2 regions of the Streptomyces pallidus (ex Mingjun et al. 2026) genome follow, and region 1 is predicted to be linked to the other one. Evidence: predicted binding sites of a transcription regulator. Region 1 holds the regulator's gene; the other holds the start of a gene.
What was found. Region 1 encodes HrcA, which represses chaperone genes, less so after heat shock. Its sites were predicted from a motif close to TTNGCACTCNGNNNNNCNGAGTGCNAA; they were not measured.
Positions count from the first base shown of each region.

Region 2: the regulator HrcA is predicted to act here: its motif matches at 1,851-1,877, upstream of groES (co-chaperone GroES).

Region 1 is NZ_CP196181.1:5,141,895-5,151,376, forward strand. It holds gene hemW (radical SAM family heme chaperone HemW) at 1-995, shown strand, start outside; gene ACSHWO_RS22715 (DUF3097 domain-containing protein) at 1,084-1,884, opposite strand; gene ACSHWO_RS22720 (MBL fold metallo-hydrolase) at 1,877-2,638, opposite strand; gene hrcA (heat-inducible transcriptional repressor HrcA) at 2,783-3,799, shown strand; gene dnaJ (molecular chaperone DnaJ) at 3,800-4,939, shown strand; gene ACSHWO_RS22735 (nitronate monooxygenase) at 5,097-6,188, shown strand; gene ACSHWO_RS22740 (16S rRNA (uracil(1498)-N(3))-methyltransferase) at 6,185-6,928, shown strand; gene ACSHWO_RS22745 (histidine triad nucleotide-binding protein) at 7,035-7,394, shown strand; gene ACSHWO_RS22750 (ribonuclease Z) at 7,399-8,310, shown strand; gene ACSHWO_RS22755 (carbohydrate kinase family protein) at 8,475-9,482, shown strand, end outside.
Region 2 is NZ_CP196181.1:3,271,337-3,280,818, reverse strand. It holds gene ACSHWO_RS14060 (hypothetical protein) at 1-175, shown strand, start outside; gene ACSHWO_RS14055 (FtsW/RodA/SpoVE family cell cycle protein) at 259-1,662, opposite strand; gene groES (co-chaperone GroES) at 2,024-2,332, shown strand; gene groL (chaperonin GroEL) at 2,448-4,079, shown strand; gene ACSHWO_RS14040 (ester cyclase) at 4,209-4,898, opposite strand; gene ACSHWO_RS14035 (SDR family NAD(P)-dependent oxidoreductase) at 4,993-5,766, opposite strand; gene ACSHWO_RS14030 (MOSC domain-containing protein) at 5,885-6,562, opposite strand; gene ACSHWO_RS14025 (LysR family transcriptional regulator) at 6,642-7,538, shown strand; gene ACSHWO_RS14020 (WhiB family transcriptional regulator) at 7,727-8,053, opposite strand; gene ACSHWO_RS14015 (response regulator transcription factor) at 8,442-9,053, shown strand; gene ACSHWO_RS14010 (sigma-70 family RNA polymerase sigma factor) at 9,414-9,482, shown strand, end outside.

The sequences.
Region 1 (9,482 bases):
CCCGCAAGGTCCTCGGCGACGACCCGCGGCCCGTCCGCACGGTGTTCGTCGGCGGCGGCACACCCACCCTGCTGCCCGCCGCGCACCTGGTCCGCATGCTCGCGTCGATCCGCGACGAGTTCGGCCTGGCCGACGACGCGGAGATCACCACCGAGGCCAACCCGGAATCGGTCGACCCGGCCTACCTGGCCGAGCTGCGCGCCGGCGGCTTCAACCGGATCTCCTTCGGCATGCAGAGCGCGCGGCAGCACGTCCTGAAGGTGCTCGACCGCACGCACACCCCGGGCCGCCCCGAGGCCTGCGTCGCGGAGGCCCGCCGGGCCGGCTTCGAGCACGTCAACCTGGACCTGATCTACGGCACGCCGGGGGAGTCGGACGACGACTGGCGGGCGTCGCTGGACGCGGCCCTCGGCGCCGGCCCGGACCACGTCTCCGCGTACGCCCTGATCGTGGAGGAGGGCACGCAGCTCGCCCGCCGGATCCGCCGCGGCGAGGTCCCCATGACCGACGACGACGTCCACGCGGACCGGTACCTGATCGCGGACGAGGTGTTCGCGGCGGCCGGCTACTCCTGGTACGAGGTCTCCAACTGGGCCGCCTCCGAGGCGGGCCGCTGCCTGCACAACGAGCTGTACTGGCGGGGCGCGGACTGGTGGGGCGCGGGCCCCGGCGCGCACAGCCACGTCGGCGGGGTGCGCTGGTGGAACGTGAAGCACCCCGGCGCCTACGCGGCCGCGCTGGCCGCGGGCCGGTCCCCCGGCGCCGGCCGCGAGCTGCTGTCCGAGGAGGACCGGCGCGTCGAGCGGATCCTGCTGGAGCTGCGGCTCGTGGACGGCTGCCCGCTGTCCCTGCTGGCCCCGGCCGGCCTGGCGGCCTCCCGCCGCGCCGTGGAGGACGGCCTGCTGGAGTCGGGCCCGTACGCGGCCGGGCGCGCCGTGCTCACCCTGCGGGGCCGGCTGCTGGCCGACGCGGTGGTCCGGGACCTGGTCGACTGACACCGGCGCCCGGCCCGAACCTCGGCGGCGCGGCGCGGCGCGGCGCGGGTCGGGGCCGGCTGGCCGCGGGCCGGCGGTGTGGGCCGGGTCAGGCCGTGACGTGGTCGATGAGGTGCTCCACCGCGCCCAGCAGGGCGGGCTCCAGGTCCCTGTACGACGTCACCCGGGACAGGACGTGCTGCCAGGCGGCCCCGGTGTGCTCGGGCCAGCCCAGCGCCCGGCAGACGCCCGTCTTCCAGTCCTGGCCGCGCGGGACCTCGGGCCAGGCGGCGATGCCCAGCGCGGAGGGCTTCACGGCCTGCCAGACGTCCACGTACGGGTGGCCCAGCACCAGCACGTCGTCACTGGCGACGGCGGCGGCGATCCGGGACTCCTTCGAGCCGGGCACCAGGTGGTCGACCAGGACGCCCAGGCGGGCGTCCGGGCCGGGCGCGAACTCCGCGACGACGTCGGGCAGGTGGTCGACGCCCTCCAGGTACTCCACGACGACGCCCTCGATCCGCAGGTCGTCGCCCCACACCCGCTCGACCAGCTCGGCGTCGTGCCGGCCCTCCACGTAGATCCGCCCCGCCCGCGCCACCCGGGCCCTGGCCCCCGGGACCGCGATCGAGCCCGAGGCCGTGCGCCGCGGCCCCGCCGAGGCCCGGGCGACGGGCCGGACGAGGGTGACCACGGCGCCCTCCAGCAGAAAGCCGCTGGGCTCCAGCGGGAAGACCCGCCGCTTGCCGAAGCGGTCCTCCAGGGTCACGGTGCCCGCCTCGCAGGCCACCACGGCGCCGCAGAAGTCCGTACCGGCCACCTCGACCACCAGGTCGGGATCGGCTGGCACCTCGGGCACGGCCGGGGCGCGCTTCCACGGCGGGGTCAGGTCGGGGGAGTACTCACGCATCCGGCCGCCCCTGGGAGAGCGGGTGCGCGCCCGGGTCCGACAGGCCGAACCGGACGGCCAGTGCGTCGCGTTGCGCGCGGACGAAGGCCGCGTCGACCACGGCGCCGTGCCCCGGCACGTACAGCGCGTCCTCCCCGCCCAGCGCCAGCAGTCGGTCCACGGCCGCCGGCCACTGCTCGGGCAGCGCGTCCCGGCCCGCCTGGGGCTCGCCGGACTCCTCCACGAGGTCGCCGCAGAACACCGTCTCGCGCTCGCCCGGCACGAAGACGGCCAGGTCGTAGGGGGTGTGGCCGGGCCCCACGTTGGCCAGCAGCACCTGGACGCCGCCCAGGTCCAGCGTCCACTCGCCCGATACCAGGTGCCGCGGGGGCACCAGCAGGTCCGCGGCTTCGGCGGCCTCGGCCGCGTCCAGGCCCTGGCGCACCGCGTCCTCCCGGAGCTCGTCGCGCCGCGAGCGGAGCTCGCCGTCCAGCCCGACCGCCCCGTAGACCTCGGCCCCGGAGAAGGCCGCGCTGCCCAGGACATGATCGAAATGTCCGTGGGTGAATGCGATATGGGTCACGTGCCGGCCCGTCAGCCGCTCGGCCTCGGCCCTCAGCGAGGCCCCCTCACGAACGCTCGAACCGGGGTCGATCATCAGGACGGAATCGTCCCCGACCACCAGTCCCACCGTGCAATCCCACACCGGAAGACGCTTGCGGCCGGTCCGCCGTGTCAAACGTTCCCAATTCGTGTCTTCCCACCGTACGTCCATACCGCGACGCTACCTGGCGGGCCACCCTTGCTAGCCGTGCACTACCCGGCCGTACACTGGCCGGGGGATCGCTGGCACTCCGACGAGGCGAGTGCCAGAAGCAGTGGACCACGACGACCCGCATCACAGCTGGAGGTGTGCGCGATGCTCAGCGAACGCAGACTCGAGGTGCTCCGCGCCATCGTCCAGGACTACGTCGGGACGGAGGAGCCGGTCGGCTCCAAGGCGCTGACCGAGCGCCACAAGCTCGGCGTGTCGCCGGCCACCGTGCGCAACGACATGGCCGTCCTGGAGGAGGAGGGCTACATCGCCCAGCCGCACACCAGTGCCGGCCGGATCCCCACGGACAAGGGCTACCGCCTCTTCGTCGACAAGCTGGCGGACGTCAAGCCGCTGTCGACGCCGGAGCGCCGGGCCATCCAGAACTTCCTCGACGGCGCCGTCGACCTCGACGACGTCATCGGCCGGACGGTGCGGCTGCTCTCGACGCTGACCCGGCAGGTCGCGATCGTGCAGTACCCGTCGCTGACCCGCTCCACGGTCCGGCACGTCGAGCTGCTCGCGCTGGCGCCGGCCCGCCTGATGCTGGTGCTGATCACCGACACCGGTCGGGTCGAACAGCGGCTGGTCGACTGCCCGGCGCCGTTCGCCGAGACCTCGCTCGCCGATCTGCGGGCGAGGCTCAACAGCAGGGTCGTCGGCCGCAGGTTCACCGATGTCCCGCGGCTCGTGCAGGACCTCCCGGAGGCCTTCGAGCCGGACGACCGGGGCACGGTCGCGACCGTGCTCCAGACGTTGCTGGAGACGCTGGCGGAGGAGGCGGAGGAGCGGCTGATGATCGGCGGCACCGCCAATCTGACGCGCTCCGGACACGATTTCCCCCTGACGATCAGGCCGGTGCTGGAGGCGCTGGAGGAGCAGGTCGTGCTCCTCAAGCTGCTCGGCGAGGCCAGTGAATCGGGTATGGCTGTACGAATCGGGCATGAGAACGCTTACGAGGGACTGAACTCCACGTCCGTCGTGTCGGTCGGCTACGGTTCGGGCGGCGAGAGTGTCGCCAAACTCGGCGTGGTCGGACCGACCCGCATGGACTACCCCGGAACGATGGGAGCGGTACGCGCAGTGGCACGTTACGTCGGACAGATCCTGGCGGAGTCGTAAGTGGCCACGGACTACTACGCCGTACTCGGCGTACGCCGCGACGCATCGCAGGACGAGATCAAGAAGGCCTTCCGCCGCCTGGCGCGTGAACTCCACCCGGACGTGAATCCGGACCCGAAGACGCAGGAGCGCTTCAAGGAGATCAACGCCGCGTACGAGGTCCTCTCGGACCCGCAGAAGAAGCAGGTCTACGACCTCGGCGGGGACCCGCTGTCCTCCTCGGGCGGCGCCGGTGGCGCGGGCGGCTTCGGCGCGGGCGGCTTCGGCAACTTCTCCGACATCATGGACGCCTTCTTCGGCCAGGCGGCGCAGCGCGGACCGCGCTCGCGGACCCGTCGCGGCCAGGACGCCATGATCCGCCTCGACCTGGAGCTGGACGAGGCCGCGTTCGGTACGACCAAGGACATCCAGGTCGACACCGCCGTCGTCTGCACCACCTGCTCCGGTGAGGGCGCGGCGCCCGGCACCTCGGCGCAGACGTGTGACATGTGCCGTGGCCGCGGTGAGGTGTCGCAGGTCACCCGGTCCTTCCTGGGCCAGGTCATGACCTCGCGCCCCTGCCCCCAGTGCCAGGGCTTCGGCACCGTCGTCCCGACCCCGTGCCCCGAGTGCGCGGGCGACGGCCGGGTCCGCTCCCGCCGCAGCCTCACGGTCAAGATCCCGGCCGGCGTCGAGAACGGCACCCGGATCCAGCTCGCGGGCGAGGGCGAGGTCGGCCCCGGCGGCGGCCCCGCCGGCGACCTGTACGTCGAGATCCACGAGCTGCCGCACCCGGTGTTCCAGCGGCGCGGCGACGACCTGCACTGCACGGTGACCATCCCCATGACGGCGGCGGCCCTCGGCACCAAGTGCCCGCTGGAGACGCTCGACGGCATGGAGGAGGTCGACATCCGGCCCGGCACCCAGTCCGGCCAGTCGATCCCGCTGCACGGCCGGGGCGTGACGCACCTGCGCGGCGGCGGCCGCGGCGACCTGATCGTCCACGTCGAGGTGCAGACCCCGGGCAAGCTGGACGCCCAGCAGGAGGAGCTGCTGCGCCAGCTCGCCAAGCTGCGCGGCGAGGAGCGGCCGATGGGCCAGTTCGCGCCGGGCCAGCAGGGCCTCTTCAGCCGTCTGAAGGACGCGTTCAACGGCCGCTGAGCGGCCCGCGGGAGACCGCCCACACGACGTACGAGCCCGGTCCGGGGACATCCCGGGCCGGGCTCGGCGCTCCTGCCGGGACACCGGTCGGGCGGGGTGGTCGCGGGGCGGTCACGGAGATTCGGCGCCGGGGGCGGGACGTGGCACGATGCTGGACATGTCCTTGGCACTGAGCGGTCTCCACCGGTACCCGATCGTGCAGGCTCCCATGGCGGGCGGGGCCTCCTGTCCGCCGCTCGCCGCAGCCGTGTGCGAGGCGGGCGCCCTGGGCTTCCTCGCCGGCGGCTACAAGACCGCCGACGGCATGTACCAGGAGGTCAAACGGCTGCGCGCGCTCACCCGGCGCCCGTTCGGCGTGAACCTCTTCATGCCGCAGACCGGCCCCGTCGACCAGGCCGCCGTCGAGGCCTACCGCGGCCAACTCGCCGGCGAGGCCACCTGGTACGACGTCTCGATCGCCGAAGAGGACACCCTCGGCACCAGCGACGACGGCTACGACGCCAAGCTGGCGATCCTCCTGGAGGACCCGGTCCCGGTGGTGTCGTTCACCTTCGGCTGCCCCACGGCCGCCGTCATCGCCTCCCTGCACACGGCGGGCACGTACAGCATCGTCACCGTCACCTCGATCGACGAGGCCCGCGCCGCCCAGGCGGCGGGCGCCGACGCCGTCTGCGTCCAGGGCGTGGAGGCGGGCGGCCACCAGGGCACCCACCGCGACGACCCGCAGGCCGACGCCACGGCCGGGGTCGGCCTGCTCGCGCTCGTGGCGCAGGTCCGCGAGGCGGTGGCCCTCCCGATCATCGCGGCGGGCGGACTGATGCGCGGCTCGCAGATCGCGGCGCTGATGGCGGCCGGCGCGGAGGCGGCCCAGCTCGGCACGGCCTTCCTCGCCTGCCCGGAGTCCGGGGCGCACCCGCTGCACAAGAAGGCACTGACGGACCCCCTGTTCCCGCACACCGAGCTCACCAGGGCGTTCTCCGGGCGCCCGGCCCGCGGCCTGGTCAACCGTTTCATGCGGGAGCACGGCCCCTACGCCCCCGCCGCCTACCCGCAGGTCCACCACATGACCGCGGGGCTGCGCAAGGCGGCCGCCGCGGCCGGCGACCCGCAGGGCATGGCCCTGTGGGCCGGGCAGGGGCACCGGCTGGCCCGGGCGATGCCGGCCGGGGAGCTGGTGGAGGTGCTGGCGGCGGAACTGGCCGAGGCGCAGAGCGCGTTGAACGACATGCAGCAGAGGAGTACGTCATGACCGCCCCCGTGTTCGTGGTCGAGGAGGTCCCCGCGGGGCCGGAGTTCGTCCTGGACGGCCCGGAGGGCCGGCACGCGGTGTCCGTGAAGCGGCTGAACCCGGGCGAGGAGGTGGTCCTCACCGACGGCCGCGGCGGCTGGGCCGAGGCCGTCGTCAAGGCGGCGGAGGGCAAGGACCGGCTGGCCGTGGCGGTGTCCGCCACGGGCCGTGAGCCCGAGCCGGAGGTCCGGATCACCGTGGTCCAGGCCCTGCCCAAGGGCGACCGCGGCGAGGTGGCCGTCGAGACCATGACCGAGACCGGGGTGGACGCGATCGTCCCCTGGCAGGCCTCTCGCTGCATCACCCAGTGGCGCGGCGACCGCGGCGCCAAGTCGCTGGCCAAGTGGCGCAACACCGCCCGAGAGGCGGGCAAGCAGTCCCGCCGCGTCCGCTTCCCCGAGGTGGCCGAGGCCATGACCACCAAGCAGGTCGCGGCCCTGCTGGCCGACGCCGACCTGGCGGTGGTGCTCCACGAGGACCGCGACCACCCGTCGGGCGCACTGGCCACGGCCGAGCTCCCGGCCGCGGGCTCCATCGTCCTGGTGGTCGGCCCCGAGGGCGGCGTCTCGCCCGAGGAGCTGGCCCTCTTCGCGGAGGCGGGCGCCCACCCCTTCCGCCTGGGCCCCTCGGTGCTGCGCACGTCCACGGCGGGCACCGCGGCGACGGCGGTCCTGCTGGCCCGTACCGGCCGCTGGTCCTGAAATCCCCCGTGGGGGCGGGTCGGCGCCGGATACGATCTCCAGAATGATCCACACCGGTCCGGGCCGCCCGCCCGGGTCACCACCCCACCTCACGGAAGGCGCATCGATGGCCGGCGAACCGCAGGCGGACTGCCTGTTCTGCAAGATCGTCGCGGGGCAGGTCCCGGCGACCGTGGTCCTGGAGACCGACACGGTCGTCGCCTTCCGGGACATCAACCCGCAGGCGCCCACGCACGTGCTCGTCATCCCCAAGGCGCACTACCCCGACGCGGCGTCGCTGGCCGCCGGGGCGCCGGAGCTCGCCGCCGACGTGCTGCGCGAGGCCGGGGCCATCGCCGCCCAGGAGAAGGTCGACGACCACGGCTACCGGATCGTGTTCAACACGGGCTCCGGCGCGGGCCAGACGGTCTTCCACGCGCACGCGCACGTCCTGGGCGGGCGCGGCCTGCAGTGGCCGCCGGGATAAGGCCGTGTCCGTACGAGAGTTCGTGGTGCTGGGCACCGCCAGCCAGGTGCCCACCCGCCACCGCAACCACAACGGCTACCTCCTGCGCTGGGACGGCGAGGGGATCCTCTTCGACCCGGGTGAGGGGACCCAGCGGCAGATGCTCCGCGCGGGGGTGGCCGCGCACGACATCAACCGGATCTGCGTCACGCACTTCCACGGCGACCACAGCCTCGGCCTCGCCGGAGTCATCCAGCGCATCAACCTCGACCAGGTCCCGCACCCGGTCACCGCGCACTACCCGGCCTCCGGGCAGAAGTTCTTCGACCGGCTCCGGTACGCCACCGCCTACCGGGAGACCGTCCAGCTGCGCGAGGAGCCCGTGGCGCAGGACGGAACGCTGGCCGAGGGGCCCTCGTACGTCCTCGAAGCCCGTCTCCTGTCGCACCCGGTGGAGTCCTTCGGCTACCGGCTCACCGAGCCCGACGGGCGCCGCATGCTGCCAGAACTCCTCGCCCGGCACGGGATCAAGGGCCCCGACGTGGGCCGGATCCAGCGCGAGGGCCGACTGGACGGGGTCATGCTCGACGACGTCAGCGAGCTGCGGCCCGGCCAGAGCTTCGCCTTCGTCATGGACACCAGGCTCTGCCCCGGCGTGGAGGCCCTCGCGGAGGGCTGCGACATGCTGGTCATCGAGTCCACCTTCCTCGACGAGGACGCCCAGCTGGCCGCCGACCACGGGCACCTGACCGCCGGCCAGGCGGCCCGCGTCGCCCGCGACGGCGGAGTGCGCCACCTCGTGCTGACGCACTTCTCGCAGCGCTACGGCGACCCCTTCGAGTTCGAGCGGCAGGCCCGCGCGGCCGGCTTCGAGGGCGAACTGACCGTCGCCGCCGACCTCGCCCGGGTGCCGGTGCCCAAGCGGCGCCAGGACTGACCGGGCGCGGGCGGGCGCCCGCGTCCCGGCCGGTGGGGCAGCGTCCCGGCGGTGACGTACGCCACACTTGGCTGTGAGTCCGGCCCGGACGGGCGGGCTGCCGGCCCTCCGCCGGGAACGACCGCCGGCGGAGACGACCCTTCGCGCCGATCGGGGAGTGCACCGTGACCAACCGGGACAGCAGACTCAGCCTCAGCGCCGACGTGGACCCGCTCGGTCCGCTGCGCGACCCCCAGGACCCGGGGTACGACGTCTTCCTGACCGGCACGGTCTTCCTCGACATCATCTTCACCGGCCTCGACTCCGCCCCGGTGCGCGGTACGGAGTCCTGGGCGCGGGGCATGGGCTCCAGCCCCGGCGGCGTGGCCAACATGGCCACCGCGCTCGCCCGGCTGGGCCTGCGGACCTCGCTGGCCGCGGCTTTCGGGGACGACCACTACGGCGAGTACTGCTGGGACGCGCTGGAACAGGGCGAGGGCATCGACCTGTCCATGTCGCGGACCATCCCCGGCTGGCACAGCCCGGTCACCGTCTCGATGGCGTACGAGGGCGAGCGGACGATGATCTCGCACGGCCACGAAGCGCCGCCCCCGCCCGACGCCGCCCCCTTCCTGCAGTGCCCGCCGCGCACCCGGGCGGCCGTGGCCTCGCTCGCCCCGGACCGGGCGGACGGTTGGATCGGGGAGGCGGCCCGCCGCGGTTCGCGGATCTTCGCGGACGTGGGATGGGACGAGACGGGGCGCTGGGACCTCGGCGCACTGGCCGACCTGGAGCACTGCGACGCGTTCCTGCCGAACGCGGGCGAGGCGATGCGGTACACGCGGACCGAGTGCCCGAGGGCGGCGGCGCGGGCGCTGGCCGAGCGGGTCCCGGTCGCCGTGGTCACGCTGGGCGCGGAGGGCTCGTACGCGGTGGATTCGGGGTCCGGTGAGACGGCGGAGGTGCCGGGGATCGCGGTGGACGCGCTCGACCCGACCGGCGCCGGGGACGTCTACGTGGCCGGGTTCGTCACCGGGACGCTGGCCGGGTGGCCGCTGGTCGACCGGCTCGCCTTCGCGGGCCTGACGGCGGCCCTGTCGGTCCAGGAGTTCGGCGGCTCCCTGTCGGCCCCGGGCTGGGCCGAGGTGGCCCACTGGTGGCAGACGGCCCCGGACGGGCTGCGCGGCCGCTAC
Region 2 (9,482 bases), 1.9 Mb from region 1:
CGAACACCGGGAGAAGGTCCGAGAGCTGCCGCCCGCCCGGCAGCAGGAGCTGGCCGACGCCTGGGAGCAGGAGTTGGCGAAGGACCACGACCTCGACACCCTGTCCGAGCTGTCGCCCCCCGCGGCCGAGGCCGAGGCGGCCAGACGGGTGATGGAGTCCGCGGACGGCGGCTGAGACGCCCGGCGTCCGCGGCCGGCCGGCGCGCCGCAGTGGCGCCCCCGCGTCCGTCGCCCCCGGAGCAGCGCCCCGCGGCCCCCTCAGCCCCGCCCGGCCGCCACCACCGCCGTGATCACGGTCTCCACCGGGCCGCGGCGGTCCGCCAGGCGCTGGCGCTCCGCGCTGTCACTGATCCGCAGCAGCAGCGCGATCATGATCCAGTTGGCCAGGAGGGACGAGCCGCCCTTCGCCAGGAACGGCAGCGCCTTGCCGGTCAGCGGGATCAGCCCGGTCACGCCGCCCGCCACCACGAACACCTGGAGCGCCAGCGCGGCCGACAGGCCGACCGCCAGCAGCTTCCCGAACGGGTCGCGGGCGCCCAGCGCCATCCGCAGCCCCCGCTGCACGAGGAGCCCGTACAGGAGCAGCACCGCCATCACCCCGGCCAGGCCCAGCTCCTCGCCCACCGTCGTCAGGATGAAGTCGCTGCGCCCGGCGAACTTGATCAGCTCGGGATGTCCGAGGCCGAGCCCCGTGCCCGAGACGCCGCCGGTGCCGAAGCTGAACAGGGCCTGCGCCGACTGGTCCGAGGTGACCCCCGGCGGCCGCTCCTGCCAGTAGTACGACAGCGGGTTCAGCCAGGCGGCCACGCGCGCCTTCACGTGCGGCTCGGTCGAGCCGACGACGAACGCGCCGGCCGCGGCCATGACCAGCCCGCACACGATCCAACTCGTGCGCTCGGTGGCGACGTACAGCATCACCACGAAGACGCCGAAGAAGATCAGCGAGGTGCCCAGGTCCCGTTCGAAGACCAGCACCAGCATCGACAGGACCCACACGGTGGCGATGGGGGCGAGCTGGCGCATCGGCGGCAGCCTCAGGCCGAGGAACCGCCGGCCGGTCAGGGCGAGCGAGTCGCGGTGGACCACCAGGTAGCCGGCGAAGAAGACCGCGATCATGATCTTCACGAACTCGCCCGGCTGCGCGGAGAAGCCGCCGATGACGATCCAGCGCTTCGCCCCGTACGTGTCCGCGGGCGAGAACGCCGGCGCGATGAGCAGCACCAGCGCCGCGGCCATCGTGAGGTAGATGAACCGCTGGAGCAGCCGGTGGTCCCGCAGCAGCGCCACCACCAGCAGGCAGGCCGCCACCCCGATCACCGTCCACACCAGCTGGCCGGGGGCGTTGGCCTCGGCGCCGTACCGCTCGATGTACGACTGGTCGAGCCGGTGCAGCAGCACCAGCCCGAGCCCGGTCAGCAGCATCGCCAGCGGCAGGATCAGCGGATCGGCGTACGCGGCGAACCGGCGTACGCCCAGGTGGGCCACCAGGGCCAGCAGTCCCATGCTGATCGCGAAGCCCGAGAGGTCGACCGGCAGCTCGCCGTTCAGCCCCAGGCCGGCGCTCGCGTGCCCGAGGACGGTGATGCCGACGACGAAGACGAGCAGCAGCGCCTCGGTGCGGCGGCGGGCTCCGGCCGCCGTCGGCGGCCTCAGCCCCCGCACGTCGGTCCGATCTGGCCGTCAATGGGGCGCTTTATCTTCATATCGTCTAAGACGACGACGATCTTCCCGGGGTTCCTTCCGGTTCGCCCGGGTGGCGGGTCGGAGCGGGGAAGCGCTGGTGGGGAGCCGTCGGGATCCGGCCGACCGGGCCTCCGAGGTGGCCGGATGTGCGAACCCGGGGGACCGTATTGGCACTCCGCTTGACCGAGTGCTAATCGCCGGAATAGTCTCGCACCTGGCACTCGCCCCAGGGGAGTGCCAACACAGCGACGGGCAGGTCCGGCACCCGCGACGACGGATCCACCTGGTCGCCACCTCAGACAGTTAACCCCGTGAGATCTCCGAAGGGGGAGGTCGGATCGTGACGACCACCAGCTCCAAGGTTGCCATCAAGCCGCTTGAAGACCGCATCGTGGTCCAGCCGCTCGACGCCGAGCAGACCACGGCCTCCGGCCTGGTCATCCCGGACACCGCGAAGGAGAAGCCCCAGGAGGGCGTCGTCCTCGCCGTGGGCCCGGGCCGCTTCGAGGACGGCCAGCGTCTCCCGCTGGACGTCAACGTCGGCGACATCGTGCTGTACAGCAAGTACGGCGGCACCGAGGTGAAGTACAGCGGCGAGGAGTACCTCGTCCTCTCGGCTCGCGACGTGCTCGCGATCATCGAGAAGTAATTCACTTCTCCCAGCACTGCTTTGATCTGCGCCCCTGGTCACCCCGCTGATTGCCGGGCGGCGAGGGGCGCCGGTCGTTGAACCCCGAGTTTTCCGAGAGGGCTGAACCGCTCCCATGGCGAAGATCCTGAAGTTCGACGAGGACGCCCGTCGCGCCCTCGAGCGCGGCGTCAACAAGCTTGCCGACACGGTCAAGGTGACGATCGGCCCCAAGGGCCGCAACGTCGTCATCGACAAGAAGTTCGGCGCCCCCACCATCACCAACGACGGTGTCACCATCGCCCGCGAGGTCGAGCTGGACGACCCGTACGAGAACCTCGGCGCGCAGCTGGTGAAGGAGGTGGCGACCAAGACCAACGACATCGCGGGTGACGGCACCACCACCGCCACCGTGCTGGCCCAGGCGCTGGTCCGCGAGGGTCTGCGCAACGTCGCCGCGGGTGCCTCCCCGGCCGCCCTGAAGAAGGGCATCGACGCCGCGGTCAAGGCCGTGTCCGCCGAGCTCCTCGACACCGCCCGTCCGATCGAGGACAAGTCCGACATCGCCGCCGTGGCCGCGCTGTCCGCGCAGGACCAGCAGGTCGGCGAGCTCATCGCCGAGGCGATGGACAAGGTGGGCAAGGACGGTGTCATCACCGTCGAGGAGTCCAACGCCTTCGGCCTGGAGCTGGAGTTCACCGAGGGCATGGCCTTCGACAAGGGCTACCTGTCGCCGTACTTCGTCACGGACCAGGAGCGCATGGAGGCCGTCCTCGAGGACCCCTTCATCCTGATCCACCAGGGCAAGATCTCCGCGATCCAGGACCTGCTGCCGCTGCTGGAGAAGGTCATCCAGTCGGGTGGCTCCAAGCCGCTGCTGATCATCGCCGAGGACGTCGAGGGCGAGGCCCTCTCCACCCTCGTCGTCAACAAGATCCGCGGCACCTTCAACGCGGTCGCCGTCAAGGCGCCCGGCTTCGGTGACCGCCGCAAGGCGATGCTGCAGGACATGGCCACCCTCACCGGTGCCACCGTCATCGCCGAGGAGGTCGGCCTCAAGCTCGACCAGGCCGGCCTGGACGTCCTGGGCACCGCGCGCCGCGTGACCATCACCAAGGACGACACCACGATCGTCGACGGTGCCGGCACCGCCGAGGACGTGCTCGGCCGCGTCAACCAGATCAAGGGCGAGATCGAGGCGACCGACTCGGACTGGGACCGCGAGAAGCTGCAGGAGCGCCTGGCGAAGCTCGCCGGCGGCGTCTGCGTCATCAAGGTCGGCGCCGCCACCGAGGTGGAGCTGAAGGAGAAGAAGCACCGTCTGGAGGACGCCATCTCCGCGACCCGCGCCGCGGTCGAGGAGGGCATCGTCTCCGGTGGTGGCTCCGCGCTGGTCCACGCCGTCAAGGTCCTGGAGGACAACCTCGGGCTGACCGGCGACGAGGGCACGGGTGTCGCGGTCGTCCGCCGCGCCGCCGTCGAGCCGCTGCGCTGGATCGCCGAGAACGCCGGCCTCGAGGGCTACGTCATCACCTCCAAGGTGGGCGAGCTGGAGAAGGGCAACGGCTTCAACGCCGCCACCGGCGAGTACGGCGACCTGGTCAAGGCCGGCGTCATCGACCCGGTCAAGGTCACCCGCTCCGCCCTGGAGAACGCCGCCTCCATCGCCTCCCTGCTGCTCACGACCGAGACCCTGGTCGTCGAGAAGAAGGAAGAGGAAGAGGCCAACGGTCACGGGCACGGCCACGGTCACGGCCACAGCCACTGACCCGTCGGTCCTGACCGCGCCGGGCGCTGACCCGGCGCGGTACCGACCACGCCGAAAGGCCCCGGGCCCCGCCGCTGTCCAGTGGTGGGGCCGGGGCCTTCGCCGTGTGCGCCCCGCCCGGTGGGGCTGCTACATCGCGCCGAGCTCCCGCATCAGGCGCATGGCGTCGTAGTGCCACCAGCCTTCCTTGATCATTCCGTCCTCGCACCGGAAGACCGTGGTGCCGGTCATCGTGCAGGTCTTGCCGGTCGGGGCGATGCCCATGAACTCGCCCTTGTGCTTGCCGGTCCAGGTCCACAGCGTGGTGACGTAGTCGTCCTGGGCCACCTGCGCGTCACGGGTGAAGGAGAAGTCGAAGGCGGCCCGCCACATCTGGCAGTCCTCGCGGATGCCCTCGCGCCCCATCTTGTCGACGGGGTTGCTGATGTCGTGGTCGCGGTAGTCGGCCGCGAAGATCTCCTCGATGGCGTCCAGGTCCCCCCGCGTCGCGACGTCGTCGAGCATCCGGTTCGCGAGCAGGGTGTTGAGGTGCTCGTCGCGGACCACGTCGAGGTTGGTGAACCGCGGCATCCCGTCGCAGAGAGCCACCATCTCCTGGAACATCTTGTCCGTCTCCGGGAGGTGAGAGTTCTTCATGGCGTCTTCGTACGACGGGAATTCGACCACGTCGACATAGTGCGTCTCGGATTCGCGGTCCCTGCCGAGGACGCTGTGCGTCACGGTGCGCTTGCCGTTGGTCTGCTCCAGGTAGCGGTCGAGCAGATCGTTGACGGCCTCGGGCCTGCTGGTCTCGTAATCGACAATTTGTACGAATGTCATGGCGTCTCCCGGGCTGGAAGGGATACGTCCAGTTTAGGGAGATTTCATCCGTTCGGCCGGTTTGTCGATGCGGGCCGCCGCCCGTCGCCTTGGGCTACCGGGGCCCGTACTTGCGGCCCGTACGCGAGGACAACCCGCCCAGCAGCCCGCGCGGCGTCAGCTTCACCACGCCCATCAGCGCCTTGTACCGCGGGTCCGGGACCGAGACCGTCTTGCCGCGCGCCAGGTCGTCGAGGGCCGCCGCCACCAGCTTGTCGGCGTCCAACCACATCCAGTTGGGGATGTTGTCCGTGCCCATGCCGGCCCGCTGGTGGAACTCCGTCCGCACGAAGCCGGGGCACAGCGCCATCAGCCGCACGCCCGACCCGGCCAGGTCCCGCGCCGCGCCCTGGGTGAACTGCACGACCCAGGCCTTGCTGGCGCCGTACGTGCCCCGCGGCACGAAGGCCGCCACCGAGGCCACGTTGATGACGCCGCCGCGGCCGCGCGAGCGCATCGACGCGGTGGCCGCCGAGGTCAGCCGCAGCACCGCCTCGACGTGCACCTTCAGCATGGTCAGCTCGTCGGCCATGGAGACCTCGAGGTAGCGGCCCTTGTTGCCGAACCCGGCGTTGTTGACCAGCAGGTCCACCGGGTGCGTCCGGTCGTCGAGGCGCCGCTCGACCGCGGCGATGCCCGCCTCGGTCGACAGGTCCGCCGTCAGCACCTCGGCCTCGATGCCGTGCCGGTCGTGCAGTTCCGTGGCCTGCTCGGCGAGGCGCGCGGTGTCGCGGGCGACCAGCACGAGGTTGTGGCCCTGGGCGGCGAGCTTGCGGGCGAAGGCGGCGCCGATGCCCGCCGTGGATCCAGTGATCAGCGCAGTCGTCATGTGCGCAACCTAGCCGCCCCGGACGACAGTCCGGAGCGGGCCCGCCCTGGCGGTACCACTTCGTCCGCTTTCCCCCCTGCGGGGGTCGCGGGCTCATCGGCGGCCCGTCGCCGGCCGACTACTTCCCGTACTTCTCCAGGTGGGCGCGGACCTCCTCGTGGGCCTTCGGCTCCATCGCCGCGCCGGCCGCCAGGGTCCGCGGGAGCAGCGCCCGTTCGAGGGTGAAGGCCCGGAACCAGAGCCCCACCGTCACGTCGTGGTCCGGGCGGCTGACCACCTCCACCGCGTCCCCGGCCGAGACCTCCCCCTCCTGCAGCACGCGCAGGTACGCGCCCGGCCGTACGGCCTGCGTGTACCGCTTGACCCAGCCCGGCTCACCGAGCGCCCCCTGGAAGGTGGCGCACGGGATGCGCGCCGAGGCCACCTCCAGGACGAGGTCGGCGCCGATCCGCCAGCGTTCGCCGAGGAGCGCGCCGGTCACGTCGATGCCGGAGGTGGTGAGGTTCTCCCCGAAGATCCCGCCGGGCAGTTCGCGCCCCAGCTCGTCCTCCCACCAGTCCAGGTCCTCGCGCGCGTAGGCGTACACCGCCTGGTGCTCGCCGCCGTGGTGGCGCAGGTCGCAGACGGCGTCACCCTCCATCCCGCTCGCGCCGACCCCCTTGGGGCCGGGGGCGAAGACCCGGACCGGGCCGGGGGCCGGCCGCTTGCCGATCCCGGTCACCCCGCCCTCGGCGGTGGTGTAGTCGACGGCCGTCGCCCGGCCGAGGTTCACGGAGATCACATGCTTGGGCACCATGGGCACACGCTAGCCGAGGACCCTCAAAGGGGCACGGGAGTATGTGCGCCGCCATCAAAGCCGGGCTTATGCTCGAAGAATGATCGAGGCACGCCATCTCCGGGTCCTGCGCGCCGTGGCCGACACCGGCTCCTTCTCCGCCGCCGCCCGCGAACTCGGCTGCACCCAGCCCGCCGTCTCCCAGCAGATGAAGGCGCTGGAGCAGTCGGCCGGCACCCCGCTGCTGATCCGCGCCGGTCGCGAGATGCGGCTCACCCAGGCCGGCGCCGCCCTGGTCCGGCACGCCGCCGGGATCCTGGCCGGGCTGACCGCCGCCGAGGAGGAGGTCGCGGCCATCGCCGGGCTGCGCGCCGGCCGGGTCCGGCTCGTGTCCTTCCCCAGCGGCAGCTCCACCCTGGTCCCGACGGCGCTCGCCGCGATGCGGGCCGCACACCCGGGCACGCGGATCTCGCTGGTCGAGGCCGAGCCGCCGCGTTCGGTGGAGATGCTGCGCGACGGCGACTGCGACGTGGCGCTGGCCTTCCGCTACGTCGGGACCGCGGCCTCCGCCGAGTGGGACGACCTCGTCGTGCGGCCCCTGCTGACGGACCGCCTCGTCGGGTTGGTGCCCGAGGGGCACCGGCTGGCCGGTGCCGAGAGGCTAGGCATGGCCGAGCTGGCGGACGAGCCCTGGATCGCGGGCTGCCCGCGCTGCCGCCGCCATCTGGTCGAGGTGTGCGAGGGCGTCGGCTTCACCCCGCGCATCGACTTCGCCACCGACGACTACCCGGCCGTGGCGGGCCTCGTCGGCGCCGGGCTGGGCGTCGCCGTACTGCCGGAGCTCGCGCTGGAGTCCGTACGGGCCAAGGGCGTGAGCACGCTGACCGTGGAGCCGGCCGTGGAGCGGGAGGTCGTGGCGCTGACGCTGCCCGACCTGGCCCGCGTACCGGCCGTGGCGGAGACCCTGGCCGAGCTGGAGCGGGCCGCCGCGCGCTGAGCGGCGCACGGCGGCCCCGCCCGTGGCTCACCACCGGGTGAGGAAACGTTTCTGCGTGCTGTTCTTCTGCGTGCTGTTGTGCGACATCCGGCGGTGCGCACTGGCTGCGCGACGCCTGGTCGTGCGACACCTGTCCTGCGGCATCCGGTCCTGAGGCGCCCGCCCCTGCGGCGGCGTCCGGGCGGCCGTCAGTCCGGAGGGGTTCGCCCGACGGTGCTCGACGCGGGGATCAGTCGATGGCGGGCCCGGCCCATCAGTTCCTCGCGCTCGTCCTCGGTGAGGCCGCCCCACACCCCGTAGGGCTCGCGGACGGCGAGTGCGTGCGCGGCGCATTCCGAACGCACCGGGCATCGCATGCAGACCTCTTTAGCGGAGGCCTCGCGCGCGCTCCTGGCCGCGCCCCGCTCGCCCTCCGGGTGGAAGAAGAGGGAGCTGTCGACTCCGCGGCAGGCGGCCAGCAGCTGCCAGTCCCAGAGGTCGGCGTTCGGTCCGGGGAGGCGGGAGAAATCTGCCATGGGTAGTCCTCTTGGTGCCGGTACTGAGACGAATACGGTCCAAGTCTCCACACCTACCACACCTACTGTCGTAGTAGATGTAAATATGACTCATTGGGAATCTAGCGTCAGACACTGCCTGAACGGAAGGAAAGCCGCCAAATAGGGCATAGCTCCAGATGGAGGACAGTTGGCGAGTGGCGCCGATGGTGTGATCGCGCCCTCACGTAGAGTGCCGAAGGTGTCCGTCCGACCCGTAACTCTTTCGAGTGACCATCGTTGAGAGAGCGAAGGCGGTTGAACCAAAGCGTTCCCGGACAGGTGTCCGAGAGCATCGACCGCACAGGTGACGATACGTACCAGCCTGGAGGCTCAAGGTGACGCGCATCAGCAGCTCCGGAGGGCGGTCATGACTTCCGTCCTCGTCTGCGACGACTCCCCGCTTGCCCGAGAGGCGCTCCGTCGCGCGGTTGCCACCGTGCCCGGCGTCGAGCGCGTGACGACGGCTGCCAACGGCGAGGAAGTCCTCCGCCGCTGGGGTGCCGACCGCTCCGACCTGATTCTCATGGACGTACGGATGCCCGGGCTCGGCGGTGTGGAGACGGTGCGCCGGCTGCTCTCCGCCGATCCGGGCGCCCGCATCATCATGCTGACGGTCGCCGAGGACCTCGACGGCGTGGCCCTCGCGGTCGCCGCCGGCGCCCGCGGCTACCTGCACAAGGACGCCTCGCGCGCCGAACTGCGGGCCACCGTCACCCAGGCGCTCGCCGACCCGACCTGGCGGCTGGCCCCGCGCCGGCTCCGCTCGGCCGAGATGGGCGCCGCGCCCACCCTCACCGCGCGCGAGATCCAGGTGCTGGAGGGGATGAGCCACGGCCGGTCCAACGCGGAGATCGGGCGCGAGCTCTTCCTCTCCGAGGACACGGTCAAGACGCACGCCCGCCGGCTGTTCAAGAAGCTGGGCGCCTCGGACCGGGCCCACGCCGTGGCGCTCGGCTTCCGCTGGGGTCTGGTCCGCTGACCGAGGCCCCTTGAGAGCAGTCCCGTCCGCCGCAGGCGGGCGGGGCGGCGCGCCGACCCGCCCGGCGTGCCCGCCCGGGGTTCCGGGGTGCTCCCGAGGTTTCCGGCCCCCCCCGCTCCCGGCCGTACCCGTGCGTAGCCGGGGATTGGCGGGGCACAATCCGGGGGACGTGTCGCTTCGTGCGCGATGCCGCATGCTTGAGTGTGTGGCGCATTTCTGGGATGGGGCCTCGGGGAGTTTTCGGGCGAGCGGGAGGGGAGCGTGCAAGTGAAGAGCTCAGGCGCACCCGCTCATAACGCTTCGATGCACAACACGGACCGTGGTGCCGCGAACGCTCCGGCGCCAAGGCACCATGGATTGATGCGCGACGACGAGGCCACCGGCTCCGCTGCGGCCACGGGCCCCACCGGAGCCGCCAAGGGCAACAGC